DNA from 3 places in the Kineococcus sp. NBC_00420 genome. Region 1 is predicted to be linked to each of the others. Evidence: predicted binding sites of a transcription regulator. Region 1 holds the regulator's gene; each other region holds the start of a gene.
The links. The regulator HrcA, encoded in region 1, represses chaperone genes, less so after heat shock. The targets are predictions, from matches to a motif close to GNTNGCACTCGGNNNNNCCGAGTGCNANC.

Region 1 (9,816 bases):
CCACGACCCGGCCCGCGTGCCGCTCGCCGTGCGCTGGGCCCGGGAGGCGGGGCTGGAGGTCAGCCTCGACCTCATCTACGGCACGCCGGGGGAGTCGCTGGACGACCTGCGCGTCAGCCTCGACGCGGCGCTGTCCTGCGAACCCGACCACGTCTCGGCCTACGCCCTCATCGTCGAGCAGGGGACGAAGCTCGCCGGGCAGATGCGCCGCGGCGAGGTCCCGGAACCCTCCGACGACGACGAGGCCGACAAGTACGAGATCGTCGACGACACCCTCGCGGCCGCAGGCTTCTCCTGGTACGAGGTCAGCAACTGGGCGCGTGAGCCCCGCTTCGCCTGCCGGCACAACCTCGCCTACTGGCGCGGCGGCGACTGGTGGGGGATCGGCCCCGGAGCGCACAGCCACGTCGGGGGCGTGCGGTGGTGGAACGTCAAGCACCCCACGGCCTACGCCGGCCGCATCGGCGCCGGGGAGTCCCCGGCCCACGCCCGCGAGGTCCTGGCCGCCGAGGACCGCCGCGTCGAGGACGTGCTGCTGCGGTCCCGGCTGTCCGAGGGTTTCGACCCCGCCTGGTGGGGGGTGCGGACGGAGACCGCCCAGCTGCTCCTCGACGGCCTCCTCGAGCCGGCCCCCGGCGGCCGGGTCGCGCTGACCCGCCGCGGCCGGTTGCTGGCCGACGCGGTCGTGCGTCGGCTCCTGGCCTGAACCTGACAGGAGATGTCACCTTCTCCGGTGAGACTGCCCGGCATGGAGAAGCTCCCAGAACGCGCCTGGCTCGGCGTCGCCAGTGCCGCCCACGTGCGGATCGGTGTCCGCCAGGGTTTCGCGCAGGTCCAGCACGGCAAGCGTTCCGGGCTGGACCGGTTCCGGCGCGGTGACGGTTTCGTCTACTACTCCCCGACCGAGGAGATGGGCGGCAGGGTCCCGCTCCGGGCGTTCACCGCGCTCGGTGTCGTCGCGGACGACGAGACCTTCCAGGCGGAGCAGGTCATGGCGCCCGGGAGCTCCTTCCGGCCGTTCCGTCGTCTCGTCGACTACGAACCCGTGCAGCCGGTCGCGCTCGAGGAGGTCCGGGACCGGCTGGTGCTGACCGCGTCCGCGAACTGGGGGTACCGGTTGCGTCGTGGCCTCGTGCCCCTGGACCCGCAGGACTTCGCCCTGCTCGCCGGACTCGTGCTCGGCGCGGTACCTGCGTGACCCGACCGCGCCCTGACCGGGCCCTGCCGGTCCTGCACCGAGGTCTAGGGTCGGGCGGGTGGACCTCGGACTGAGCCTCGGCTACCTCACCGGTGAGATCGGCCCCGCCGCGGCGCAGGCGCTGTCGCTGGCGCGAGCGGCGGAGGAGGCCGGCTACGCCTCGGCCTGGGTCGCCGAGGCCTACGGCACCGACGCGGTCAGCGTCCTGGGCTGGCTGGCCGCGGGGACGTCGCGGATCGGGCTCGGCTCGGCCGTCCTGCAGATCCCGGCCCGCACCCCCGCGATGACCGCGATGAGCGCCTCGACCCTCGACGGGATCTCCGGGGGCCGGTTCCGCCTGGGGCTCGGCGTCTCGGGTCCGCAGGTGGCCGAGGGGTGGTACGGCCAGCCGTTCGCGAAACCCTTGGGGCGCACCCGCGAGTACGTCGACGTCGTGCGGCGGTTGCTCGCGCGTCAGACCTCCGAGTACGCCGGGGAACACCTCACGCTGCCGCTGCCCGGCGGCCCGGGGATCCCGCTGAAGCTCATGCAACCCCCGCCCCGCCCCGACCTCCCGATCCACCTCGCCGCCGTCGGCCCGCGCAACGTCGCCCTCGCCGGCGAGATCGCCGACGGGTGGTTGCCGCTGTTCCTCGTGCCGGAGGGTTCCTCCACGCAGTTCGACCAGTTGCGCTCCGGGTTCGCCCTGCGCCCCCGGCCCGCCGAGGGTTTCGAGGTCACGGCCAGCGTCGCGCTGCTGCTCACCGACGCGACGGGGGAGGAGCGGACCCGGGCCGAACTCCCCGTCCGTCGCTACGTCGCCCTGTACCTGGGGGGCATGGGGTCGCGCGAGAAGAACTTCTACGCCGACCTCGGTCGCCGCCTCGGCTTCTCCGACGCCGTCGACGAGGTCCAGGAGCACTTCCTGGCCGGACGGCACCGGGAGGCCGCCGCCGCCGTCCCCGCGGGGTTCCTGGACGCGACCTGCCTGGTGGGTTCCGCGCAGCACGTGCGGAACCGGCTGGCGGACTACGCCGCCGCCGGGGTGACCACCGTGTCGGTCATCCCCCTCGCCGGCGACCTCGAGGCCCGGACCGCGGACCTGCGCGCCATCGCCTGAACCCCGCCCGGCGCACCGGGAGGGGTCAGCGCACCAGGCGGAAGATCAGCGGGTAGCGGTAGACCCGGCCGCTGTTCGCCGCGACGGCCGCGAGGATCGCGAACACCAGGAACACGATCCCCGGTACCCCGAGCAGGACGAAGATCGGCGAGCCGAACCCCAGGGTCACCGCGGTGATGAGCCCGCAGACGATCGACAGGACGATCTCGTAGACGATCACCGAGATCGTCATGTTCAGCGCCTCGGCGCTGTGCCCGCGGACGAACCCGTTGCGGTCCTTGTAGACCAGGAAGACGATCAGCGGCCCGAGGAAGGGCAGTCCGATCAGGGACGCCGCGATCGCGGAGAGGTGGCCGAACATCCCCCACATCCGTTCGTCCGCGGGCGTCATCGGCGCGGGGGAGTACATCGGCGGTTGCTGGGGCGGCGGGTGCTGGGGGTTGCTCACCCTCCGATCCTGGCGCGTCGTTCAGCGGTCGTCCAGGTCGGCCGTCACGAAGTCCACCAGTTCCTCCACCCGCCCGAGCAGCGCGGGCTCCAGGTCGGCGAAGCTGCGGACGGTGCCGAGGATCCGCTTCCAGCCGTGCGCGACGTCGGCCTGGGTGGCGTGCGGCCAGCCGAGCTCGGCGAGGATCCCGTGCTTCCAGTCCTGCCCGCGCGGGATCGTCGGCCACCGCTGCCACCCCAGGCGTTCCGGGCGCACCGACTGCCAGACGTCGATGAAGGGGTGACCCAGCACCAGCACGTGCGGGCTCTTCGACACCTGCGCCACGATCCGGGACTCCTTCGACCCCGGCACCAGGTGGTCGACCAGGACCCCGATCCGCCGACCGCGCTGCGGGGCGAAGGAGCGGATCGCGGCGTCGAGGTCGTCGACCCCGTCGAGCATCTCGACGACGACCCCCTCGATCCGCAGGTCGTCGCCCCACACCTTCTCGACCAGCTCGGCGTCGTGCCGGCCCTCGACGAGGATCCGCGAGGCGCGCGCCGTCCGCGCGCCCACCCCGGCCACGGCCACCGAACCGCTGGCCGTGCGGGTGTCCCGCACGGGGGCCGCGGCCTTCGGGGCGACGAGGCGCACGGGCTGCCCCTCGACCCAGAACCCCGGGCCCAGCGGGAAGGTCCGGGTGCGCCCGCGACCGTCCTCGAGGACGACGACGTGGACACCACCGCTCTTCTCCACCCGGACGACGGCCCCGACCCAGCCGGTCTCCACGTCCTCCACGACCAGGCCGTGCACGGCGGGTTCGTCGCGGTGCGTGGGCTTCGGGTTCGTGCGGGCGTGCGGGTCGGAGGACAGCACGTCGCCGCCGTACCGGTCTTCGTAACGGGTCACGCGCGGAACGCTAACCAGACGCGTGTGGCTGACGGGGGAGGCGCGGCCGTGCGGTGACGGCCTAGACTTGGCACTCGAACGACACGAGTGCCAGTGGGGAGAGGGGACGGGATGAGCGACGACCGCAGGCTCGCGGTGCTCCGCGCCATCGTCGAGGACTACGTGTCCAGCCACGAACCCGTCGGCTCCAAGATGCTCGTCGAGCGTCACCAGCTCGGCGTCTCCCCGGCCACCATCCGCAACGACATGGCCGTGCTGGAGGAGGAGGGGTACATCACCCAGCCCCACACCAGCGCCGGACGCATCCCCACGGACAAGGGCTACCGCCTCTTCGTCGACCGCCTCGCCAACGTGAAACCCATGACGCCGGCCGAGAAGCGGGCGATCCAGACCTTCCTCGAAGGGGCCGACGACGTCGACGACATCGTCGACCGCACCGTCCGGCTGCTGGCGCAGATCACCCGCCAGGCCGCCGTCGTGCAGTACCCCTCGCTCTCGCGCGCCGCCGTCCGCCACGTCGAGCTCGTCCCCGTCGGCGGGCGCAGCGCGCTGCTGGTGCTCATCACCGACTCCGGTCGCGTCGAGCAGCGCGTCCTCGACGTCCGCTCCGCCGCCGACCCGGAGTCCCTCGGCCTCCAGCTCGCCGCCCTGCGCACTCGCGTCAACGCCGGGGTCGTCGGCAAACGGCTGCGCGACGCCCGCGACGACCTCACCGACCTCGTCCAGCAGACCCCGCCCGGCGACCTCGCCGTCGCCGCGGAGGTCGCCGTCGCCCTGGGCGACTGCCTCACCGCGGGGCTGGAGGAACGCGTCGTCATCGCCGGGACCGCGAACCTCGTGAAGTCCGGCGCCGACCTCAGCACCTCCCTCGGCAGCGTCCTGGAGGCCCTCGAGGAGCACGTCGTCCTCCTGCGCCTCGTCCAGGAGCTGACCGAGGACGCCGACCGCGGCGGTCTCACCGTGCGGATCGGCGCCGAGAACCTGCACCTCGGTCTCGACGGCACCTCCGTCGTGACCAGCGGCTACGGCAGTGGTTACGGCACGGGCCCGGACACCGTCGTCGCCCGCCTCGGCGTGCTCGGGCCGACCCGCATGGACTACCCGACGACGATGGCAGCGGTGCGTGCGGTGTCACGCTACGTCTCACGCATCCTGTCCCAGTGAAGCTCGGCCCCGTGATGAAGACCGACAGGAGAACCACGACCTCGTGAGCGACTACTACGACGTCCTCGGCGTCTCCCGCGACGCCTCGGCGGAGGAGATCAAGCGCGCCTACCGCAAGCTCGCGCGCAAGCTCCACCCGGACGTGAACCCCGACGCGGGGGAGCAGTTCAAGGAGGTCTCGCAGGCCTACGAGACGCTCTCCAACCCCGACAAGCGCGCCTCCTACGACCGCGGCGGGTCCATGCCCGGCGGCGGCGGAGCCGGCTTCGGCCAGGGGTTCGGCTTCTCCGACATCATGGACGCGTTCTTCGGCCAGGGCGGCGGGGGCGGTCGGGCGGGAGCTCCCGCCAGCCGCACCCAACGCGGCCAGGACGCGCTCATCCGCGTCGACGTCGACCTCGCCGAGGCGGCGTTCGGCGGCGAACGCTCCATCCAGGTCGACACCGCCGTGCTGTGCACCACGTGCCAGGGCTCCTGCTGCCAGCCGGGGACCAGCCCCCAGACCTGCGACATCTGCCACGGCCAGGGCTCGGTGCAGCGCGTCGTCCGCTCGCTGCTCGGCCAGGTCATGACCAGCGCGCCCTGCCCCACCTGTCGCGGCTTCGGCACCGTGCTGCCCTCGCCGTGCCTGGAGTGCTCCGGTGAGGGCCGCATCCGCGCCCGCCGCCCGCTGACCATCCGCATCCCCGGTGGCGTCGACACGGGCACCCGCATCCAGCTCGCCTCGCAGGGCGAGGTCGGCACCGCCGGCGGTCCCCCCGGTGACCTCTACGTCGAGATCCACGAACGCCCGCACCCGGTCTTCACCCGCAACGGCGACGACCTCCTCTGCACCCTGCACGTGCCGATGACCGCGGCCGCGCTCGGCGCGAGCATCCCGCTGGAGACCCTCGACGGTGACGAGGAGGTCGAGGTCCGCCCCGGCACCCAGGGCGGCGAGGTCGTCACCCTCAGGCAGAAGGGCGCCGAGCACCTGCGGTCCCAGGGCCGCGGCGACCTGCTCGTCACCCTGGAGGTCACGACGCCCCGCGACCTCGACGACGAGCAGGAGGAGCTGATCCGCCGCCTGGCCGAACTGCGTGGCGAGGTCCGGCCGGCCGGCAAGCTCGGCCCCGCCCACCAGGGCGTCTTCTCCAAGCTGCGCGGCCGCTTCTCCGGTCGCTGACCCGCACCGTGATCTTGCTGGGAGACCCAGCAAGATCACGGAACGGGAGGAGGGTCAGGGGATGGTGACGGTCTTCGTGTCGCCGACGGGGCCCGAGCCCTCGCCGTCGGACTCGTCGGGGGCGAACACCGACAGGGTGTAGGTCCCCGCCGGCACCGCCGCCGTGAACGAGAACTCCGCGAAGGTGCCGTTCGCGCCGGCCTGCACGGAGTCCCGAGCGACCTCCGCGCCCGCGGCGTTCGTCAGCGTGTAGAGCAGCGTCCCCTCGAAACCTGTCCCGACCCCCTTCACCGTGACCGAACCGGCGCTCGGGGACACCGAGGTGATCCACGCCGGGGCCTGCACGTCGGCCTGCGGCGCCCGCGACAGCGACGCCGGGACGCTCGTCCCGAACACCGACTGCCCCGCCTTGCCGCCGACCCGCAGCTCGACCGGCTGGTCGTCACCCGCCGCCGCCGTGACCGTGTAGACGAGCTGCTGCAACGCCAGGGTCGCGTCACCGGTGGAGCCCGACGCCGCGGAGGCCGCCACGTCCACCACGAGCTTGCCGCCCGACTCGCTCACCGTCGCGGTCGCGTCCTTCGACCAGGGGCTCGAGTAGTCCGGGTCGGTGGGGGAGCCGGACAGCATGGCGCGCAACGCGTTCGTCGCGTCGTTCGCGCCCGACCCGGCCTTCACGTACTCGCGGTACAGCTTCGCCGGCTGCCCGCCCAGCCAGTACACCGGCACCGACGTCGCACCGGTGGGCAGCGTGCCCCCCGTCCCGCCCGCCGTGGAGGTCGCCGGGGCCGAGGTGAGCGACGTGGCCGCCGAGGTGCCCCCCGAGCCGGTGGGCTGCGAGGACATCGGGGTCGAGTCCGCCGCCGGCGTGCTCGACGAGGTGGAGGGGGTCGACGAGGACGGCGAGGTCGACGAGGACGCCGTGCTGGCCACCGTCGTCACGTTGTCGTCCCCGCGCTGGGTCAGCGCGAAGGCGCCGCCACCGACGACGACGACGGCCGCGACCCCCGCCGCCACCAGCCCGCCACGGGTGCGGGAACGACGACGGTTGGCTCGGCTGGTCATGTGGATCTCCTCGAGACGGTCGGTCGGCTGCACCCCGGCCGCACGGGCGGCGAGGGCGTCCTGCAGCTGCCTGGCGGTGGGGCTGAGTTCGTCGTGGCCGGCGGGATCCGGCAGCGGACCCAGCGGGGTCTCCTCGTTCACTGCTGCTCCTCGCTCGACATGGCCGTGCGCAACGCGGACAACCCGCGGTGCGCGTGGGTCTTGACCGCGCCCCGGCTGATGCCGAGCGCGGCCGCGATGTCCTCCTCGGACATCTCGCCCTGGTACCGCAGCACCAGGACCTCCCGTTGCCGGGTCGGCAACCCGTCCAGCGCGCCGAGCACCATCCGGTGCTCCGCGGCCCGCACGGCCTGCTCCTCCGGACCCGCCGGCTCCGGGTCCGGCAGGGGACGCTTGCGGTCGGTGACGACCCGGTGCCGCACGACGTCACGGGCCCCGTTCACGACGCTCGTGCGCAGGTAGGCGACCGCCGACCCCTTGTCCGCGAGCCGGTTCCAGCGCCCGTGCAACGTCACGAACGCCTCCGCGACGACCTCCTCGGCGCTCGCGGTCTCGCCCATCAGGGACGCCGCGAGCCCGACGAAGCGCCGCCAGTGCGCCGCGTAGAGCGCACTGACCGCCTCGTCGGCCGTCCACGAGCGCGGGTCGTCAACCACGACCACCCGCTCCTTCGTCACCATCACAGTGCACAGACGAGTCACGCAGGGTCACGGTTGACATCCAACCGGAGATCTTTTGCGGACTCGTCGGGGGCACGCCGCGTCCGCCGGGTGGGATCGTTGCCTCCCCGGTGACGTCTGGTGGGACCGGGGAGGCAACGATCCCCCACGGAGACGGCCCGGTAACGTGCGGGGCATGGCCGAGGTCTCCCGCGTGCAGCGCGCCCCCGACGACCTGTTCCTCAAGATCGTGGCGGGGGAGGTCCCGGCGACGATCGTCCACTCCGACGACCTCGTCGTCGCCTTCGAGGACGTTGCCCCGCAGGCTCCCGTCCACGTCCTGGTGATCCCGCGGGAGCGCTTCGAGAACGTCGCGGAGCTCGCCGCGGCGGCCCCGCAGACCCTCGCCCGCCTCGTGGCGGTGGCCCAGCAGATCGCCGACGAGCGCTGCGGCGGGGAGTACCGGCTGGTCTTCAACACGGGGACGGCGGTGGGGCAGTCGGTCTTCCACGTGCACGGCCACGTCCTCGGCGGCCGCGACTTCACCTGGCCCCCCGGCTGATCCGAGGGTTGGATGGACGGTCATGTGCGGTCTCTGCGGTGAAGTCAGGTTCGACGGGCGGGCGGCGGACGTCGCGGCCGTCCAGCGGATGTCGCAGGCCATGGCGGCCCGTGGCCCGGACGGTGAAGGCGTCTGGGCCCAGGGGCGGGTCGCCTTCGGGCACCGCCGGCTCTCGATCATCGACCTCTCTGCCTGCGGCGCCCAGCCGATGCAGGATCCCGACCTCGGTCTCGCCGCCGTCTTCAACGGCTGCATCTACAACTACCCGCAGCTGCGCGAGGAACTCATCGGGTACGGGTACCGCTTCACCTCGACCTCGGACACCGAGGTCATCGTCAAGGGGTACCACCGCTGGGGCGTCGACGTCGTCGACCACCTCGTCGGGATGTTCGCCGTCGTCGTCCACGAACGCGACTCCGGCCGGGTCGTCCTCCTGCGCGACCGGCTCGGCGTCAAACCGCTCTACCTGGCCGAGACCCCGGGGCGGCTGCGGTTCGCCTCCTCGTTGCCGGCGCTGCTCGCGGCCGGTGACGTGGACACCACGATCGACCCCGTCGCCCTGCACCACTACCTCTCCTGGCACGCCGTCGTCCCCGCGCCGCACACCGTCCTGCAGGGTGTGCGGAAGCTCCCGCCGGCCACCGTCCGGGTGATCGAGGCCGACGGTCGGAGTCGGGAGCACCGGTACTGGGCCCCCGACCACGTGCGACGCGAGGAGTACGCCTCCTTCTCCGAGCAGGACTGGGAGGACGCGGTCCTCGCGTCGTTGCGCACCGCGGTGGCGCGGCGGACCGTCGCCGACGTCCCCGTCGGCGTCCTGCTCTCCGGCGGTCTCGACTCCAGCCTCATCACCGCGCTGCTCGCCGAACAGGGCCAGACCGACCTCGCCACCTACTCCATCGGCTTCGAGTCCGTGGGCGGTCGCGACGGGGACGAGTTCGAGTACTCCGACGCGATCGCGCAGCGGTTCGCGACGAACCACCACCGCATCCGGGTGTCCGGCGCCGAACTCGTCGGGGCGCTCGGGCACGCGGTCGACGCCATGAGCGAACCCATGGTGAGCCACGACGTCGTCGCCTTCGACCTGCTCTCGCAGCAGGTCTCGCAGACCACCAAGGTCGTGCAGTCCGGTCAGGGGGCCGACGAGGTGTTCGGCGGCTACCACTGGTACCCACCGCTGTCCGGACTCACCCCGGCCCAGGGGGTCGACGCCTACGCGACGGCGTTCTTCGACCGCGACCACGCCGGGGTGGCGCGGGTCCTGAACCCGCAGTGGCTCACCTCCACCGACGTGTCGCGCGAGTTCCTGGAACAGCACTTCGCCCGGCCCGGGGCGGACACGGCCGTCGACGCCGCGCTGCGCCTGGACACCGAGGTCATGCTGGTCGACGACCCGGTGAAGCGCGTCGACAACACCACGATGGCGTGGGGCCTGGAGGCGCGCGTCCCTTTCCTCGACCACGAACTCGTCGAACTCGCCGCCGCGATCCCGCCGGAACTGCAACTCGCCGGCGGCGGCAAGGGGATCCTCAAGAAGGTCGGGTACCGGGTGATCCCGCGCGAGGTCA
Region 2 (9,816 bases), 310 kb from region 1:
CCCCGAGCAGCGGCTGGTTCACCGCGTCGGGCAGCAACTGCGTCTCCAGGCAGAGGGCGTCGCCCTGCCGCACGGGCCGGCCCTCGATCGTCCGCCACGCGCCGGTCAGGAAGTTCCCCGTGTAGAACTGCAGGCCCGGCAGGTCGGTGCGGACCTCGAGCGAACGTCCGCTGCGCGGGCCGGAGACGGTGGCCACCGGCCGCAGGGAACCGGGGCCGTCCAGCACCATGCAGTGGTCGTAGCCGCCGGCGGTGAGGAGCTGCTCGTCCGCATCGCGGAGGTGCTCGCCGATGCGGGTCGGGGTGGAGAAGTCGAACGGGGTGCCCTCGACGGGGGCGAGTTCACCGGTCGGGACGAGGTTCGCGTCGATCGGCAGGTAGCGCGACGCGGACAGCCGCACGACGTGGTCCTCGACCGGGCCCGCGCCGTCGAGGGCGAAGTAGGCGTGGTTCGTGAGGTTCACCGGGGTGGCGGCGTCCGCGGTCGCGACGTAGTCCAGGCGCAACGACACCGAACCGCCCTCCTCCCGCAGGGAGTAGGTGACGCAGGCGTCCAGCGCCCCCGGGAAACCCATGTCGCCGTCGTTGCTGCGCAACGACATCCGCACCCCGGGAACCCCGTCCACGGAGACCTCGGTGGCGGTCCAGACGCGCTGGTCGAAACCCTCGGAACCCCCGTGCAGAGCGTTCGTGCCGTCGTTGACGGGGACCGCGAAGGACACCCCGTCCACCCGGAAGCGTCCGCCGGCGATGCGGTTCGCGACGCGTCCGACGACGGCACCGGGGTAGCCGTCGGCGGCCTCGTAGGCCGCGACGTCGGGCAGGGCGACGACGACGTCGCCGATCCGGCCGGAGGCGTCGGGGACGCGGACCTGCTGCAGGGTCGCGCCGCGGGTCAGGACGGCGGCGCTCGCCCCGGAGGGCAGGCGCAGTTCCCACCGCTCGACGGGTTCCCCGCGTCGCGTCCGGCCGAAGGGGGTGCTGTGCAACGTCGCGGTCATGCCGCGATCCTGCCGCACGCCCCGGGGTTCAGGTCAGCCGCCAGTCGATCCCGTCGCCCCCCTCGGCCCGCAGGAGTTCGTCGACGCGGCTGAACGGAGCGGAACCGAAGAACCCCCGCGAGGCCGACAACGGGCTGGGGTGCACCCCGGTGACGACCGGCACCCCGCCCAGCAGGGGAGCGACCGTCTGCGCGTCGCGACCCCAGAGCAGGGCCACGAGCGGTCCGCCCCGCGCGGCCAGGGCCCGGACGGCCGCGTCGGTGACGGCCTGCCAGCCGAGCTTGCGGTGCGACCCGGACTCGCCCGCGCGCACCGTCAGCACCCGGTTCAGCAACAGGACCCCGGCCCGCGACCAGGAGGAGAGGTCGCCGTGCCCGGGCGCCTGCACGCCGGTGTCGGTGAGGAGTTCCTTGTGGATGTTGACCAGGCTGCGCGGCAGGGGCCGGACGTCCGGCTCGACGGCGAAGCTCAGCCCGATCGGGTGTCCGGGGGTGGGGTAGGGGTCCTGCCCGACCAGGAGCACCCGGACGCCGTCGAAGGGCTGCCGGAACGCCCGCAGCACGTTCTCGGGGGCGGGCAGCCACGGCGCGGGTTCGGCGGCCAGCGCGGTGGAGAGCCGCACCAGGTCGTCGCGCACCCCCGCCAGGGCGCGGGCCCAGCCCGGGTCGAGGTCGTCGAGGCCGAGTCCGGCCGGATCGTCGTCCGTGCGCGGGAAGCAAGGGGCGGGTGGGGGCGCTGCGGCGGGAGTCACGCACGGGACGGTACCGAGCCCGGACGCGCCCGCCGAGGTGAACGACACGGGTGTGATGCCCTCTTAGACTCCTGCCCGGCCCCCGGTTCCGGAGGCCGCGGTGAGAGGGGTCATGACGTGGAGCGGAACGACGCATCGGCGCGCATCGAGCGAGACGTCCCGTCCCTCGAGGAGCAGCCCGGGGGGCTGCCCGACGGGCTGAGTCGCCGCGACGCCGAGATCCTGGCCTTCGAGCGGCAGTGGTGGAAGTACGCCGGCGCCAAGGAACAGGCCGTCCGCGAGCTCTTCGACCTCTCGCCCACGCGCTACTACCAGCTGCTCAACGCCCTCATCGACTCCCCGGCCGCCCTCGCCCACGACCCGATGCTGGTCAAGCGGCTGCGCCGGATGCGCACCAGCCGTCAGCGCGCCCGTTCGGCCCGCCGTCTCGGCGTGCAGCCCTGAGCGCTCGTCGCGGGCGCTCGCCCCACCTGCTCGCCCGACGCGGGGCCCACCGGACCCGTCGGGGACCGGTCGGTGTCGCCGTGCTCGTCCTGGTCTGGTTGCTGGTCGCGGCCCTCGTCGTCGGCGGTCTCGCGGTCGCGGTCCGGTCCGTGGCCGGTCCGCTGCTGGACGTCGCCGGCCGGGTGCTCTGAGCGACGCCTCTCGGGTGTCTGCCGCGGTGAGGACGACGTGACCGTTTCGTGAAGACGAGGTTCCTCGAACCCTGTCCCACCAGCCCCTCCCCGCACTAATCTGAGCCCCGGTCGATCAGTTCGACGGACACGTCCTCTCGGGGGGCGCACGTCGGGCGTCGCCCTCGGCTCTCGTCGCCGCGGGCAGCGTGAGACCCGGCTCCGGTGCCCGCCGGCGCCGTTCTTCCGCTCGCTGCACCACCAGGAGAAGGCAATGGCTCAGGGCACCGTGAAGTGGTTCAACTCCGAGAAGGGCTTCGGCTTCATCACCGTCGACGACGGTGGGGCGGACGTGTTCGTCCACTACTCCGCGATCGTGGCCGACGGCTACCGCTCCCTCGAGGAGGGTCAGCGCGTCGAGTTCGAGGTCGGGCAGGGCCAGAAGGGCCCCCAGGCCGAGAGCGTCCGCGCCGTCTGACCCGGCGCGGCGCCCCCCGGCGTGACCGTGCCCGGCCCCCGGTCCTCCCGGAGGCCGGGCACCAGCCCGCCCGCACTCGCGCACCGTCCGAGGCCTCCGGGGGTTTGCACTCGGGGGGTGAGAGTGCCAACATTGGCGTTGGCACTCTCGAGTCGAGAGTGACAACTGCACTCGACCCGGGAGCGAAGCTCCCTGGCCGGTCCGGTGAGGTCGACAGGCGCTGGGGGACGTGACCCCGGTTCAGGTCGGCCGTCCGTCGCGGGCACCCGACCGACCGCCCACCGCCCGTCTTCTGGGAGGAACACCAGGCATGAGCAAGATCATCGCCTTCGACGAAGAGGCCCGTCGTGGTCTCGAGCGCGGGATGAACCAGCTCGCCGACGCGGTCAAGGTGACGCTCGGCCCCAAGGGCCGCAACGTCGTCCTTGAGAAGAAGTGGGGCGCCCCCACGATCACCAACGACGGTGTCAGCATCGCCAAGGAGATCGAGCTCGAGGACCCGTACGAGAAGATCGGCGCCGAGCTCGTCAAGGAAGTCGCCAAGAAGACGGACGACGTGGCCGGCGACGGCACCACGACGGCGACCGTCCTCGCCCAGGCGCTCGTCCGCGAGGGTCTGCGCAACGTGGCTGCGGGTGCGAACCCGATGGGCCTCAAGCGCGGCATCGAGAAGGCTGTCGAGGCTGTCACCGAGCAGCTCGTCGCCGCCGCCAAGGAAGTCACCACCAAGGAGCAGATCGCGGCCACGGCCGGGATCTCCGCCGGTGACGCCTCGATCGGCGAGCTCATCGCCGAGGCGCTCGACAAGGTCGGCAAGGAAGGCGTCATCACCGTCGAGGAGAGCAACACCTTCGGGCTCGAGCTCGAGCTCACCGAGGGCATGCGCTTCGACAAGGGCTACATCTCGCCCTACTTCGTCACCGACGCGGAGCGTCAGGAGACCGAGCTCGAGGACCCCTACATCCTCATCCTCAACTCCAAGATCTCCACCGTGAAGGACCTGCTCCCGCTGCTGGAGAAGGTCATGCAGTCGGGCAAGCCGCTCGTGATCGTGGCCGAGGACGTCGAGGGCGAAGCCCTCGCGACCCTGGTCGTGAACAAGATCCGCGGCACCTTCAAGTCCGTCGCCGTCAAGGCCCCGGGCTTCGGCGACCGCCGCAAGGCCATGCTCGGCGACATCGCCATCCTCACCGGTGGCCAGGTCATCTCCGAGGAGGTCGGCCTCAAGCTCGACACCGCTGACCTCGACCTGCTGGGCCGCGCCCGCAAGGTCGTCGTCACCAAGGACGAGACCACCATCGTCGAAGGTGCCGGCGACGCCGACGCCATCGCCGGTCGCGTGGGCCAGATCCGCGCCGAGATCGACCGCAGCGACTCCGACTACGACCGCGAGAAGCTCCAGGAGCGTCTCGCCAAGCTGGCCGGCGGCGTGGCCGTCATCAAGGCCGGCGCGGCGACCGAGGTCGAGCTCAAGGAACGCAAGCACCGCATCGAGGACGCCGTCCGCAACGCGAAGGCTGCCGTCGAAGAGGGCATCGTCGCCGGTGGTGGCGTCGCCCTCATCCAGGCCGGTGTGCTGGCCTTCGAGAAGCTCGAGCTCGTCGGCGACGAGGCGACCGGGGCGAACATCGTCAAGGTCGCGATCGAGGCTCCGCTGAAGCAGATCGCCATCAACGCCGGCCTCGAGGGCGGCGTCGTGGCGGAGAAGGTCCGCAACCTGCCCACCGGACACGGCCTCAACGCCGCGACCGGCGAGTACGTGGACCTGCTCGACGCGGGCATCAACGACCCGGTGAAGGTCACGCGCTCCGCGCTGCAGAACGCCGCCTCCATCGCGGCGCTCTTCCTCACCACCGAAGCCGTCATCGCCGACAAGCCGGAGAAGGCCTCTGCGGCCCCGGCCGGTGGCGACGGCGGCATGGGCGGCATGGACTTCTGAGTCCAGCCACTCCGTAGCACCTGCACCACCCGCGAGGGCGGTCTCCCGATCAGGGAGGCCGCCCTCGTGGCGTTGTCGGACCCGTCCGTCACCCGGGTCGGGCGGGATCAGACGCGGGGAAGGGTGAAGGAGCCGACGAGCTCGTTGAGCTCGACGGCGGCGCGCGAGACCTCCCCCGCGGTGGTGGCCGTGTGGGTCGCCCCCGCCGTGGTCTGATCCGCCGCAGCGGCGATGCCGGAGATGTTCAACGCGATCTCCTGACTCCCCGAGGAGACCTCGGTGACGTTGCGCACCATCTCCGACGTCGTCGCCGACTGCTCCTCCACCGCCGCGGCGATGGTGGCCTGCAACCCGTCGATGCGGGCGATGACCTCACTGATGCCGCCGATGGCGAACGCGGCCTCGGTCGCGTCAGCCTGGGTGGCCGCCACCCGGGTGGTGATGGACTCGGTGGCCCGAGCGGTCTGCTGGGCCAGTTCCTTCACCTCCCCGGCGACGACGGCGAAGCCCTTGCCCATCTCCCCCGCGCGGGCGGCTTCGATGGTGGCGTTCAGCGCCAGGAGGTTCGTCTGCTCGGCGATGGAGGTGATGAGCTTGACGACGTCGCCGATCTCGCGGGAGGAGGCGGAGAGGCGGTCCAGGATCTCCGAGGCCTGCGACGCGCTGGACACGGCGTCGGCGGAGACCGAGGAGGCCTCGGCGGTGGAGGTGGCGATCTCGCGGATCGCGGCGGTCATCTCCTCCCCGGCGGCGGCGACGGTGCCGATGTTGGCGGAGATCTCTTCGGTGGCGGCGGAGACGACCTGGGTCTGGGTGGCGGATTCCTCGGCGCCGGAGGAGAGCTGGGTGGCGACGGTGGTGAGTTCCTCGCTGGAGGCGGCGAGGGTCGCGGCGTTGCCGGCGATGCGGCGCATCGTCTCGGTGAGCCGGTCCATGGTCACGTCGAGGGCCCCGGACAGTTGGCCGACCTCGTCCTTGGCGCTGTAGCCCACCCGCTGGTCCAGGCGGCCCTGCGCCAGGCCCCGCACGACGGTGAGGGCGCGGCCCAGGGGGCCGGCGATGGAGCGGGCCACGACGACGGCGACGACCGCGGCGAGGACGAGGGCGAGGACGCCCACGGCCACGAGGAGGACCACGGCGGTGCGGTAGCTCTGGGCTCCGCGCTGCGCGGTGGCCGTGGCGTTGTCCGTCTCCGCCTTCTGGATGCGGTCCAGGATGGTGTAGATCCCCCGCGCGAGGGGGACGCTCGCCGCGTCACGTTCGGCGATGAAGCCCGCCTGGTCGTTCGCCTTCGCCAGAGCGATGAGCTTCTCCCGTCCGGTGCGGTAGGTGGCGAGGTCGGCGGCGAAGGACTCCCGGTCGGCGACGGTCGAGACCGGGTCGGTGGCCAGGTAGACCTTCCACGCCGCGTCGAGCTGGGCGTCGTCGGCGCTGACCGCCTGCAGCGCGGCGGAGGTCGCCGACGCGTCGCTGGCCAGGGCGGAGGAGGCCAGGTCGGCGCGGGACTGGGCGAAGGCGTACTTGACCGTCCCGATGTTCTGGACTCCGGGGACGACCACGTCGGACATCGCCGTCACCGTGTCCTGCGAGGAGTGCAGGCGGGAGATGCCCAGGGCCGCCACGGCGGCCAGCAGCAGGCAGACGATGCCGAAGCCGACGAACAGCTTCGACGCGATGTTCAGATCGCGCAGCTTTCCCATGAGTGGTCCTCGTTCCCGTCGGAGCCGACGCCAGGAAGAGCCGACCGGGTGAACATCGGTCGTCGGCGGTCGCCGCTGTAGGGGAGCAGAGGAGCCGTGGGGGTCGATGACTTCCGGAGCGGCGTGCGGTCAGATGGGCAGAACCGCAGGACGCGACCCAGGAGAACCATGCGCACCCTCATCATCACCGCCTTCACCTCCCTCGACAGCGTCGTGGAGGCCCCGGGCGGCGAGCCCGGCTACCGCAACGCCGGCTGGACGTTCCAGGACATCGCCTTCGACCCGGCGGCCTACGAGATCAAGGGTCGCGAGACGGGGGAGACCACCGCGCTGCTGCTGGGCCGCACCAGCTACGAGGCCTTCGCCCCGGTCTGGCCGACGATGGACGACTTCGCCGCCTACAACGCCATGCCGCGCTACGTCGTCTCCACGACGCTGGAGCACGACGACGCGCGGTGGCCCGCCACGATCCTGCGCTCGGTCGACGACGTCGCGGCGCTGAAGGAGACCGAGGGCGGGCCGATCGCCGTGCACGGCAGCGCCACCCTGGGGGCCTCCCTGGCCGACGCGGGCCTCGTCGACCGCTACCACCTGCTCGTCTTCCCCGTCCTGCTCGGCGCCGGGAAGCGGTTGTTCAGCACCACCGACAAGGACAGGCAGCTGCTCACCGTCCGCGAGTCGCAGACCTACCCCAACGGCATCACGAAGCTGGTCTACGACGTCGTCCGGTGACGCCCGGTGACGTGAGCAGCCGGGGTTCCATCGATTACCGTCTTCCCGTGAGCACCTCGACGACGACGTCGTCCACCACCGCCCCCGGGGTCAACTGGGCCCGCAACTACGCCTACAGCGCGGGCACCCTGCACCGCCCGACCTCCCTCGACGAGCTGCGCGCCGTGGTCGCGTCGACCGGGCGCGTGCGGGCCGTGGGGACGCGGCACTGCTTCAACGACATCGCGGACTCCCCGGGCGACATGGTCACCCTGGAGGACCTCCCGACCGAGGTCGAGGTCGACTCCGCCGCGGGCAGCGCCCGGGTCAGCGCCGCCACCAGCTACGGCGTGCTCGCCCAACGGTTGCAGGACTCCGGGGTCGCGCTGGCGACGATGGCCTCGTTGCCGCACATCAGCGTCGCCGGGGGTGTCTCCACGGCGACTCACGGCTCGGGTGACGGCACGCAGAACCTCGCCGGCGCGGTCCGCGCCGTGGAGCTGGTGACCGCGGACGGCGACGTGCGACGGGTCGAACGCGGCGACGCGGAGTTCCCCGGCAGCGTCGTGGCGCTCGGCTCGCTGGGGATCGTGACCCACCTCGAGCTCGACGTGCTCCCGACCTACGCGGTCCGCCAGGACGTCTACTCGGGACTGTCCTTCGAGGCGTTCACCGCGAACTTCGACGCGGTCACCTCCGCCGCCTACAGCGTCAGCGTCTACACGAACTGGATCGGCAGCGACACCACCCAGGTGTGGCTCAAGACCCGCGTCAGCGACAGCGCCGACGCCCCGACCGAACTCTTCGGCGCCCGCCGGGCGAGCGAACCCCTGCACCCGCTGCCCGAGGTCGACATCCGCAACGCCACCGAGCAGCTCGGGATCCCCGGCCCGTGGCACGAACGGCTGCCGCACTTCCGGTTCAGCTTCGCCCCGAGCAACGGGGAGGAACTGCAGGTCGAGTACCTCGTGGCCCGGGAGAACGCGCTAGGGGTGATCGCGGCCCTGCGCGACCTCGGCCCCTCGATCGCCCCCCTGCTGCACATGTGCGAGATCCGCACCGTCGCCGCCGACGACCTGTGGCTCTCCAGCGCCTACCAGCGCGACACCGTCGCGTTCCACTTCACCTACAAGCAGCGCCAGGCCGAGGTCATCGCGGCCGTCGCCGAGGTCGAGGCGGCCCTGGCGCCGTTCGACGTGCGCCCGCACTGGGGCAAGCTGTTCGCGGCCTCCGCAGACCGCCTCGCGAGCCTCTACCCGCGCTTCGACGACATGCGGGCCCTCGTCGCGAGCCACGACCCCGGCCGGAAGTTCGCCAACGCCTACACCGACCGCATCGGCCTGACCCACCCCTGACGCATCCCTGACCCGGAGGTACCGGTGGCGACCTACGACGACGTGCACCGCCTGGCCTCCGCCCTGCCCGAGGTGGAGGTGGGGCAGCGCTTCCGGCACCGGGCCTGGTCGGTGGCCGGGCAGGGCTTCACCTGGGAGCGGCCGTTCACCAAGGCCGACGTCAAGCGGTTCCGCGCGGATCCCGTCCCCACCGGCCCGATCCTGGCGATCGCCTGCGAGGACCTGGGGGAGAAGGAGTCCGTACTGGCGCAGGGGCGGGTGGGGTTCTTCGACATCCCCCACTTCGCCGGGTACGCCGCCTACCTCGTCGCCCTCGACGCGGTGGACGACGCGGACCTGGAGGAAGCCCTGCAGGACGCCTGGGCCGCGAAGGCACCGTCGCGGTTGCTGCCGGAGGCGGATCGGTAGCGTCGCCGGGGTGACCGCGGGCCTCAGAGCGCGACGGGGTCGCGTCCGACGTCGTAGAACGCGATCTCCGCGTCGGCGAACCGGTTCTCCAGCGCGTCCAGGCCGTGGGCCAGCAGGTACTTCCGCTCCACCTCGTGGATCGGGACGGCCTGCAACCAGTAGACGTCGGTCCCCGGCTGGAGCTCGTCGGCCTCCAGCGTCCAGCGCTGCAACCGGGGGAAGTTCCCCGGGGCGGTGAACACCAGGTGCTCGGTCCGGCCGCCGAGGAGGTCGGCGACGATGCCGGGGAACACGACCCCGGGCGAGAGCGGCCAGGGTTCGCCCATCGCCGTGAACGACGACGCGACGAGCAGCCCCGTCGCCAGGCGCGGCTCCACACCTTCGAGGACGGTCACGAGCTCGACCCGGATGTCGTTGCCGTTCACCAGGTTCGGTGAACGGTGCAGCGAGATCGTCGACACCGAGGTGAACCCCGGCGACGGGCAGTCGTGCGCGGTCAGCACGTCGAGGGACTGCGTCTCCTCGCGGTTCAGGAACTCCTCGACCTGGGGTCGGCCGTCGGGGACGAGCTGGGCCCCGACGAACCGGGCCATCGCGACCTCGGCGTCGGTGGGGGGCGGGATCTCCAACGTCACGCGGCCAACCTTCCCACGGGTCTCGCCGACTCCACGGCGAGTCCGGTCTCCGGGTCCGCGAGCGCCGCGAGGCTCGGCAGGAGTTCCGGGGAGATCCAGCGCGTCCCGCCGGCGAGGGCGTCGAGGACGAACCGCGGGTGGGCGGTGAGCCGCTCGGCGAGGCGGAAACCCGCAGCCCGGGTGGTCTCGGCGAGGTCGTCGAGCTGCGGCCAGGGGCGTTCGGGG
Region 3 (9,816 bases), 3.5 Mb from region 1:
TCGCGGGCGTAGGCCTTGTTCTCGGGCAGTTCCGGGTCGAACTCGAAGGTCTCGGTCTCCTGGCCCGGCCGGGTCAGGACGACGCGGGTCTCGCCGCGGATCGTCCACGGGTCGGGGAGGTGGATCGTCCCGCCGGAGCCGTACACCGTGATCGTCTCGGGGTCGGAGAGCGCGACGCCCGTGCGCACGGACGCGGTGACACCACCCGCGAAGGTGATCGAGGCGACGGCCCACTCGTCGACGCCGGTCTCGCCCACGGTGCCCTGGGCGGAGAACCCGGTGACGGCCGCCGGCCGGCCGAGCGCTGCGCCCGCGACGAGGTGCGCGGCCGAGACGGGGTAGCCGCCGACGTCGAGGATCCCGCCGCCGGCGAGGTCGGCGTCGTAGAGGCGCCCGGTCTTCCCGCCGGTCGCGAAGGCGAAGCTCGCGTCGACGTGCTGGACGGTGCCGATCGCCCCGGACCGCACGAGGTCGAGGAGCTTCGCCGTCTGCGGGTGGTGGGCGTACATGTACGCCTCGAGGAAGTGCACGCCGCTGGCGCGGGCGGTGTCGACGATCGCCATGACCTGGCCGTTGTTGGGGGCGAGGGGCTTCTCGCAGAGCACGTGCTTGCCGGCGCGGACCGCGGCCAGGGCGAGCTGCGCGTGGGTGACGTGCACGGTGCTGACGTAGACGGCGTCGACGTCCTCGCGGGCCAGCACGGCGTCGTAGTCGCCGACGAAGGCGTCCGGGTTGAACTCCGCCGCGAAGGCCCGGGCGCGCTCGGCGCCGGCCGCGGTGGGGGAGGCACCGACGGCGACGAGTTCGTGGCCCGCCGCGGGGAGCTGGCCGGCGAAGCGCCGGGCGATGTTGCCCGGGCCGACGACGGCCCAGCGGGTGGGGGAGGTGGACGACACGGGAGGCGCTCCTTCGAGCCGGGGGGTGACGGTCGCATCGGGAACGGTCATCTCGTGAACGTTCACGACGTCGCCCACGGTAGCCATCCCGGTGGGGGCGGGTCAACGGGGGACCGTGAGCCGCGTGCCTAGACTCACCCCGTGACCGTCGACATCAAACCCCGCAGTCGCACCGTGACCGACGGCCTGGAGGCGACCGCTTCGCGCGGGATGCTGCGCGCCGTCGGGATGGGTGACGACGACTGGGTCAAACCCCAGATCGGGGTGGCCTCGAGCTGGAACGAGATCACCCCCTGCAACCTCCCCCTGGACCGCCTGGCCAAGGCCGTCAAGGACGGCGTGCACGCCGCCCAGGGCTACCCGTTGGAGTTCGGGACGATCTCCGTCTCCGACGGCATCTCGATGGGGCACGAGGGGATGCACTACTCCCTCGTCTCGCGCGAGGTCATCGCCGACTCCGTCGAGACCGTGATGAGCGCCGAGCGCCTCGACGGCTCCGTCCTGCTCGCCGGCTGCGACAAGTCGCTGCCCGGCATGCTGATGGCCGCCGCCCGCCTCGACCTCGCGAGCGTCTTCCTCTACGCCGGGACGATCCTGCCCGGCCGGGCGAAGCTCTCCGACGGCAGCGAGCACGAGGTCACCCTCATCGACGCCTTCGAGGCCGTCGGGGCGTGCGCCCGCGGGCTGATGTCGCGCGAGGACGTCGACACCATCGAACGCGCGATCTGCCCGGGTGAGGGTGCCTGCGGCGGGATGTACACCGCCAACACCATGGCCGCCGCGGCCGAGGCGCTCGGGATGTCGCTGCCCGGCAGCGCCGCCCCGCCCGCCACCGACCGTCGCCGCGACGGGTTCGCCCGCAAGTCCGGCGAGGCCGTCGTGAACCTGCTCTCGAAGGGGATCACCGCGCGCCAGATCCTCACCAAGGAGGCGTTCGAGAACGCCATCGCCGTCGTCATGGCCCTGGGCGGTTCCACCAACGCCGTCCTGCACCTGCTCGCGATCGCCTACGAGGCCGAGGTCGAGCTGACCCTGGACGACTTCGACCGGGTCGCGGCGAAGGTCCCGCACCTCGCCGACCTCAAGCCCTTCGGCCGCCACGTCATGGTCGACGTCGACCGCATCGGCGGCATCCCCGTCGTCATGCGTGCCCTGCTCGACGCCGGTCTGCTGCACGGTGAGTGCCTCACGGTCACGGGCAAGACGATGGCCGAGAACCTCGCCGACATCGCCCCGCCCGACGTCGACGGCGTCGTGCTCCGCGCCCTCGACAACCCGATCCACAAGACCGGCGGCATCACCATCCTCAAGGGGAACCTCGCCCCCCTCGGTGCCGTCGTGAAGAGCGCCGGGTTCGACTCCGACGTCTTCGAGGGCACCGCCCGCGTCTTCGAACGCGAACGCGCGGCGCTGGACGCGCTCGAGGACGGCACGATCTCGGCCGGCGACGTCGTGGTCATCCGCTACGAAGGCCCCAAGGGTGGCCCCGGGATGCGCGAGATGCTCGCCATCACCGGCGCGATCAAGGGCGCCGGCCTCGGCAAGGACGTCCTGCTGATGACCGACGGCCGCTTCTCCGGCGGGACCACCGGCCTCTGCGTCGGCCACGTGGCCCCCGAGGCCGTCGACGCCGGCCCCATCGCCTTCGTGCGCGACGGCGACCGGATCCGCCTCGACGTCGCGGGCAAGACCCTCGAGGTCCTGGTCTCCGACGAGGAGCTCGAGTCCCGTCGCGAGGGCTGGGAGCCGCTGCCCCCCGTCTTCAAGCGCGGGGTGCTGGCGAAGTACGCCAAGCAGGTCCAGTCCGCCTCCCTCGGCGCCGTCTGCCTCTGACCTCGGGGCGCGGCCGGGTGGGATCGTTGCCTCCGCCGTGACGTCCTGCGGGATCGTTGCCTCCACGAAGACGTCTAGTGACACCGTGGAGGCAACGATCCCCCCGCCGCGACCGCACGAGCCGGTAGACCGTCCAACTCGTGGACCACGTGTCCACGATGTGAGACGCGGTGACCCCGTGGCTGACATCTCCCCACGCAGGGGCTACCTTCGGCACATGCGGTTCCTCGTAGCCATCGGACAGCGCGCCGGCTGACCAGTTCGGCCGAGCGCGCGACCCCTCACACGCCTTCCCTGGCTGAGGGGTCTTTTTGCGTCCGGCGGACCGATCTGCCGGGCGTCCGGGACTGAACGACGACCGTGAACGGCACCGCCCGAGGAGGACACCAGAGATGCCAGAGCAGCTGCCACTGGACCCGAAGCTCCCCGTCGCCAAGCTCACCGGCGCGCAGAGCCTCATCCGTTCGCTCGAGGCGGTAGGGGTCGAGGTCGTCTTCGGTCTGCCCGGGGGCGCGATCCTGCCCGCCTACGACCCGCTGATGGACTCCCCGCACGTCCGGCACATCCTGGTCCGCCACGAGCAGGGCGCCGGCCACGCGGCCGAGGGGTACGCGGTCGCCACCGGCAAGGTCGGCGTCTGCATGGCGACCTCCGGTCCCGGGGCGACCAACCTCGTCACCCCGATCGCCGACGCGAACATGGATTCCGTCCCGATGGTCGCGATCACCGGGCAGGTCGCCGCCAAGGCCATCGGCACCGACGCGTTCCAGGAAGCCGACATCGCGGGCATCACCATCCCGATCACCAAGCACAACTACCTGGTGACCGATCCGGCCGACATCCCCCGCGTCATCGCCGAGGCCTTCCACCTCGCCGCCACCGGCCGCCCCGGCCCCGTCCTCGTCGACGTCGCCAAGTCCGCGCTGACCGCGACGACGTCCTTCGCCTGGCCCGAGACGATCGACCTGCCCGGCTACCGCCCGGTGACGCGGCCGCACGGCAAGCAGATCCGTGAGGCCGCCCGGCTCATCGCCGCGGCCGAGCGCCCCGTCCTCTACGTCGGCGGTGGCGTCATCAAGGCCGACGCCTCCGCGGAGCTCGCCGCGCTGGCCGACCTCACCGGCATCCCGGCGGTCACGACGCTGATGGCGCGCGGTGCACTGCCGGACTCGCACCCGAACAACCTGGGCATGCCCGGGATGCACGGGACGGTCGCGGCCGTGACGGCGCTGCAGAAGTCCGACCTGCTCATCACCCTCGGCGCGCGCTTCGACGACCGCGTCACCGGCGACCTGCCGAGCTTCGCCCCGCACGCCAAGGTCATCCACGCCGACATCGACCCGGCCGAGATCGGCAAGAACCGCGCCGTCGACGTCCCGATCGTGGGCGACGCCCGGCTCGTCATCGCCGAGCTCACCACGGCCGTGGCCGCCGAGTTCGAGAACGGGCGCGCCGACCTCACGGCCTGGACCGAACTCACCCAGTCCTGGAAGGCGACGTACCCGCTGGGCTACACCGAGTCCGACGACGGCACCCTCGCCCCCCAGCACGTCATCGCCCGGATCGGGGCCATCGCCGGTCCCGAGGCGATCTACGTCTCCGGGGTCGGGCAGCACCAGATGTGGTCGGCGCAGTTCGTCCAGTACGAGAACCCGCGCACGTGGCTGAACTCCGGCGGGCTGGGCACCATGGGCTACGCGGTCCCCGCGGCCATGGGCGCCAAGGTCGGCAAACCGGACACCGTGGTGTGGGCGATCGACGGCGACGGCTGCTTCCAGATGACCAACCAGGAACTGGCGACGTGCACCCTCAACGGCATCCCCGTGAAGGTCGCCATCATCAACAACTCCAGCCTGGGCATGGTCCGGCAGTGGCAGACGCTCTTCTACTCCGAGCGCTACTCCAACACCGACCTGAACTCCGGTGACCACCACGGCACCCACGCCGCGCCGGTCCCCGACTTCGTCAAGCTCGCCGAGGCCTACGGGTGCGTCGGGTTGCGCTGCGACAAGGCCGAGGACGTCGACGCGACCATCGAGAAGGCCATGGCGATCAACGACGTGCCCGTCGTCATCGACTTCCGCGTGCACCGCGACGCCATGGTCTGGCCGATGGTCGAGGCCGGCGTGAGCAACGACGCGATCCAGTACGCCCGCGGGGTGTCGCCCAAGTGGGACCGCGAGGAAGAGGGCGACAACGAGTCCGGCCCCGAGAAGGTGATCTCCTGATGTCCCAGCACACCCTGTCCGTCCTGGTCGAGAACCGACCCGGTGTCCTGATGCGCGTCACGTCGCTGTTCGCGCGCAGGAACTTCAACATCCACTCCCTCACGGTCGGACCGACCGAGCGCAGCGACATCTCCCGGATGACCATCGTCGTCGACGTGGAGTCGCAGCCGTTGGAGCAGGTGACGAAGCAGCTCAACAAGCTGATCAACGTCCTGAAGATCGTGGAGCTCGAGGACGGCGGTTCCGTCCAGCGCGAACTGCTGCTCGTGAAGGTCCGCGCCGACGCCTCCGCGCGCGGGGAGGTGCTCGACACCGTGGCGCTGTTCCGCGCGCACGTCGTCGACGTCGCCCCCGACGCCGTGACCGTCGAGGCCACCGGGAGCCCGGACAAGCTGGCCGCGCTGCTGCGCGTGCTGGAACCCTTCGGCATCCGCGAGCTGGTCCAGTCCGGGTCGGTCGCCCTCGCCCGCGGTGGGCGCGCGATCTCCGACCGGGCGCTCCGCTCCGCCTGAACCCGAACACCCCCTGTACGACGAAGAAGATCCAGAGGAGAGAACCCCACGTGGCCGAGATGTTCTACGACGACGACGCCGACCTGTCCAAGATCACCGGGAAGAAGGTGGCGGTCCTGGGCTTCGGCAGCCAGGGCCATGCGCACGCGCTGTCGCTGCGCGACTCCGGCGTCGACGTCGTCGTCGGCCTCAAGGAGGGCTCGAAGAGCCGCGCCAAGGCGGAGGAGCAGGGCATGACCGTCCTGACCCCGTTCGAGGCCGCCAAGGCCGCCGACGTGATCATGGTCCTGGTGCCGGACCACCTGCAGCGCGGTCTCTACGCCGAGGCGATCGAGCCGAACCTCACCGCCGGCAAGGCGCTGTTCTTCAGCCACGGCTTCAACATCCGCTTCGGCTACATCAAGCCCCCGGCCGACGTCGACGTCGTCATGGTCGCCCCCAAGGGCCCGGGTCACCTCGTCCGTCGCGAGTACGTCGACGGCCGCGGCGTCCCCGTGATCGTCGCCGTCGAGCAGGACGCGACGGGTTCCGCGTGGGACCTCGGTCTCGCCTACGCCAAGGCGATCGGCGGCCTGCGCGCCGGCGGCATCAAGACCACGTTCACCGAGGAGACCGAGACCGACCTGTTCGGTGAGCAGGCCGTCCTCTGCGGTGGCATGTCCGCCCTCGTCCAGACCGGTTTCGAGGTCCTCACCGAGGCCGGCTACCAGCCCGAGGTCGCCTACTTCGAGTGCCTGCACGAGCTGAAGCTGATCGTCGACCTCATGTACGAGGGCGGCATCGCCAAGCAGCGCTGGTCCATCTCGGACACCGCCGAGTGGGGCGACTACGTCTCCGGCCCGCGTGTCATCGACGCCTCGGTCAAGGGCCGCATGCAGGACGTCCTCAAGGACATCCAGGACGGCACCTTCGCCCAGCGCTTCATCGACGACCAGGACGCCGGCGCGCCGGAGTTCAAGAAGCTGCGTGCCGCCGCCGAGCAGCACCCCATCGAGGCCACCGGCCGTGAGCTGCGCAAGCTCATGTCCTGGGTGAAGTCGGACGACTCCGACTACGTCGAGGGTTCTGCCGCCCGCTGACGCACCCCGTCGTCACGAGGGCCCCGCACCACGGTGGTGCGGGGCCCTCGTGCGTCCGGGGTGTCCCTGGTCAGCGTCCGGGACGCACGAAGCAGCGGATCTCCTGCAGGCGCGCGGCGATGGCCGCCTGTCCCGTGGCGCCGGGGTGGAAGCTGAGCACCGGGTCGCGCGGCACGATCGTGTTGATCCACGACGCCGCGGGGTCGGCCTCGCAGGAGGAGTGCCCGGTGAAGGGGCGCACCAGGTCCACGTACAGGCCCCCGACGGCGGCTGTCGCGGCGCTCGCCGCCGCGTTGAGCTGCAGGGTCGCGGTGTTGATCGCGGTCCGGGCCGCGGGCTGGATGACGTCGCAGCGCGGGGACGCTGCGCCGGTGGGGAAGAGCAGCGGGTAGCCCGTGACGACCAGGACGGCGTGCGGCGCCTTCGCGAGCACCGCGCGGTAGGTCTGCTCCAGCGGGGTGGTGCCCCCGGCGGGTGCCGTGGTCAGCGCCCGCAGGGCGGCCGCCGAACCCGCCAGCGCGGCCTGGCAGGAGGGTGCGCCGGGGACGGTCGCCACGGTGTTGCACGCCGTGGCCACGCTGCCGAACCCGGCGTCGTTGCCGCCGATGCTCAGGGTGACGGTCTTCGTGCGCGGCCCGAGGGCGTCGAGCTGCGAGCGTTCCCCCTTGAACCCCCGCACCAGGCTGACGGTGGTGGCGCCGCTGCACGACGCGTTGACGTAGGCCTTGGCGTCGCCGCGCAGCAGACCCGTCCCGAAGACGGTGTGACCGCTCAGCGCGGAGCGGTGGCAGCCGTCGGCGCCGCTGTCGCCGTAGACGTCGCTGACCCACGGCGTCGCCCCGGCCGCGGGCGCGCCCTCACCCGAGGCGTAGGAGTCGCCGAGGGTGGCCACCTTCGCCCCCGCCGGGTTCAGCCTGGGCGGTGGTGGTCCCTGGGCCGCCGCGCTCCCGGCGCTGCCCACCACCAGCGCAGCCCCCACCACCGCCGCCGCGAGCGCGCTGGGAAACCTGGGAGAGATCCTGGACCTGGGCACGTGCGCCTCCGGCGGGCTCGTCGTCGAGTGGGTGGAGCAGGACGAGTCTGGCAGTCGGGCGCTCACCGCGCAGGCACATCGCGTCACGTCCCCGGGAGGCTCGGAGGTGCCCCGCCGGGAGGTGGGTGCCAGGGTGGGCCCATGAGCAACCTCAGCGACGACGACATCACGACGACGACCTCCGCCTCGACCCCCGGGGGCGACGCGGACTCCGGCGACAGCGACGCCACCCAGGTGGACCCCTCGGGTTCCGACCCGGCCGGGGTGGACCCCGACGGTGGCGAGGGCGGGGACTCCGACTCGGGCGACTCCGACTCCACCCAGGTCGACCCGAGCGGCAGCGACCCGGCGGGCAGTGACCCCGCGGGATCCTGACGTGACGAGCGCCGGTCCGGCGTTGCGGCGGTGCTTCGGGGAGGCTGCCGACCGCCTCGCCGAGGAGCACTGGAACGCCGCTCCGCTGCTCGTCCGGGCCGCCGACCGCGCCGCCGAGGGCGGTCGCGGCTCCGTCCACGACCTGCTCGCGCCCGCGGACGTGGACGAACTCCTCGGCCCGCGGGCGCTGCGGACCCCGTTCTTCTCCCTGGTGAAGAACGGAACGCCCCTGCCCCGCGCGAGCTACACCCGTCGCGCGGTGGCGGGCAACCAGCAGCTGTCCGACCTGCCGGACTCCGAGCGCATCGCCGCCGCCCACGCGGACGGGGCGACCATCGTCCTCCAGGCCCTGCACCGCACCTGGCCTGCGCTGCAGTCGTTCTGCTCCCAGCTCGCGGAGGACCTGGGGCACCAGTGCCAGGTCAACGTGTACGTGACCCCGCCGGGGGCGCAGGGTTTCAACCCTCACCACGACACCCACGACGTCGTGGTGCTCCAGGTGGACGGGCGCAAGCACTGGACGATCCACCCACCCGCGGTGGAACTCCCGCTGAAGTCCCAGCCTTCCACCCGACTCGGCCCGGACCCCGTCGGCGGGCGGCCCGCCGTCATCGACACCGTCCTGGAACCGGGCGACGCCCTGTACCTGCCCCGCGGCTGGCTGCACTCGGCGCGCACGACCGAGGACCGGTCCATCCACCTGACGATCGGGGTGCTCGCCACGACGTGGGCCGACGTCCTCACCGACGCGGTGACCTCCGCCGGCACCGGGGACGTGGCGTTGCGTCGTGCGCTGCCGCTGCCCGGAGTGCCGACCCCGGAGGACGTCGAGGAGTTCCGTGCCGCCGCGCAACGCTGGCTCGACACCCTCGACGAGGACGCGGTCGAACGCCTCGTCGCCCGGCGGCGGGCCGGTGCGGTGCCACCGGAACCGGTCGGGGTCCTCACCCAGGACGAGGCCGCCCGCACCCTGACCCCGGACCGCGCGGTGCGGGTCCGGCGCGGGGTGCGTCCCCGGGTGAGCGGCCCGGGCGAGACCGTGGACCTCGTCCTCCCGGACCGGCGGATCACCTTCCCCGGCTGGCTCCGTCCCGCCCTGGACCACGTCCTGACGGCGGGCCGCACGTCCGCGGGCGACCTCGCCGCGGTCGGCCTCGATGCCGACGACGCCCTGGTCGTCGTGCGTCGTCTGCTGCGCGAGAACGTCCTGCTCCCCGTAGGGGGTCCGGCCTGAGCACGGAGGCCATCGCCCGCCGGTTCTCGTGCGCCGCGGCGGCCGAGGAACGGGGCGACGCCCTGCTCGGCACCGCCACCGCGGTCCGCGGATACCTCCTGGTCGAGGAACCCGGGGCCTGGGGCGCCGGGGCCGTACCCGCGTCCCGGCTCGGGCCGGTGGTGACCGACGCCCTCCGCGGGACCGCGCAGGAACGCGGTCTGAAGCTCCTGCTGATCCGGCGCCCCTCCGCGCGCGACCTCGACCCGGACGGTCCCCGTCGGCTCTTCCTCGTCGACGTCCGCCGCGGACGGGCCCGCACCCTGACCCGGACGACCCCCCGGGTAGAGGTCGCCGAGGCCGCCGCCGCGACCGAGGGCTGGGAGCTTCACGACGAGCCGCTGCTCTTGGTCTGCACCCACGGGCGCAAGGACTGGTGCTGCGCGCTGCGGGGGCGCCCGGTCGTCGCGGCGCTCGCCGACCTCGACCCCGCTCCGGTGTGGGAGTGCTCCCACCTCGGCGGGGACCGCTTCGCCGCGACCGCCCTGTCGTTGCCGACGGGGGTCACGCACGGGCGGTTGTCCCCGGCGGACGCACCGGACCTGGTGGCGGCGCTGCGCACCGGTCGCGTCCTGCCGCACCGGTTG

Region 2: groL (chaperonin GroEL) is a predicted target of HrcA. The motif match lies at 2,946-2,974, and genes of this name have one in related genera.
Region 3: OG218_RS05285 (acetolactate synthase large subunit) is a predicted target of HrcA. The motif match lies at 2,958-2,986, and genes of this name have one in related genera.

Annotation. Positions count from the first base shown of each region.
Region 1 is NZ_CP107930.1:4,590,286-4,600,101, forward strand. It holds gene hemW (radical SAM family heme chaperone HemW) at 1-706, shown strand, start outside; gene OG218_RS22505 (EVE domain-containing protein) at 749-1,198, shown strand; gene OG218_RS22510 (LLM class F420-dependent oxidoreductase) at 1,257-2,297, shown strand; gene OG218_RS22515 (DUF4870 domain-containing protein) at 2,323-2,745, opposite strand; gene OG218_RS22520 (DUF3097 domain-containing protein) at 2,767-3,633, opposite strand; gene hrcA (heat-inducible transcriptional repressor HrcA) at 3,745-4,797, shown strand; gene dnaJ (molecular chaperone DnaJ) at 4,841-5,962, shown strand; gene OG218_RS22535 (Gmad2 immunoglobulin-like domain-containing protein) at 6,017-7,168, opposite strand; gene OG218_RS22540 (SigE family RNA polymerase sigma factor) at 7,165-7,683, opposite strand; gene OG218_RS22545 (histidine triad nucleotide-binding protein) at 7,883-8,248, shown strand; gene OG218_RS22550 (N-acetylglutaminylglutamine amidotransferase) at 8,271-9,816, shown strand, end outside.
Region 2 is NZ_CP107930.1:4,284,966-4,294,781, forward strand. It holds gene OG218_RS21145 (aldose epimerase family protein) at 1-1,000, opposite strand, end outside; gene OG218_RS21150 (uracil-DNA glycosylase) at 1,029-1,751, opposite strand; gene OG218_RS21155 (DUF3263 domain-containing protein) at 1,896-2,195, shown strand; gene OG218_RS21160 (cold-shock protein) at 2,640-2,843, shown strand; gene groL (chaperonin GroEL) at 3,154-4,782, shown strand; gene OG218_RS21170 (methyl-accepting chemotaxis protein) at 4,890-6,482, opposite strand; gene OG218_RS21175 (dihydrofolate reductase family protein) at 6,651-7,214, shown strand; gene OG218_RS21180 (D-arabinono-1,4-lactone oxidase) at 7,262-8,548, shown strand; gene OG218_RS21185 (MmcQ/YjbR family DNA-binding protein) at 8,573-8,956, shown strand; gene OG218_RS21190 (suppressor of fused domain protein) at 8,980-9,591, opposite strand; partial or broken gene cofG (7,8-didemethyl-8-hydroxy-5-deazariboflavin synthase CofG) at 9,600-9,816, opposite strand, start outside.
Region 3 is NZ_CP107930.1:1,064,489-1,074,304, reverse strand. It holds gene OG218_RS05295 (aldo/keto reductase) at 1-947, opposite strand, end outside; gene ilvD (dihydroxy-acid dehydratase) at 1,038-2,729, shown strand; gene OG218_RS05285 (acetolactate synthase large subunit) at 3,122-4,957, shown strand; gene ilvN (acetolactate synthase small subunit) at 4,957-5,469, shown strand; gene ilvC (ketol-acid reductoisomerase) at 5,520-6,548, shown strand; gene OG218_RS05270 (SGNH/GDSL hydrolase family protein) at 6,619-7,440, opposite strand; gene OG218_RS05265 (hypothetical protein) at 7,433-7,726, shown strand; gene OG218_RS05260 (hypothetical protein) at 7,723-7,956, shown strand; gene OG218_RS05255 (cupin domain-containing protein) at 7,958-9,190, shown strand; gene OG218_RS05250 (sucrase ferredoxin) at 9,352-9,816, shown strand, end outside.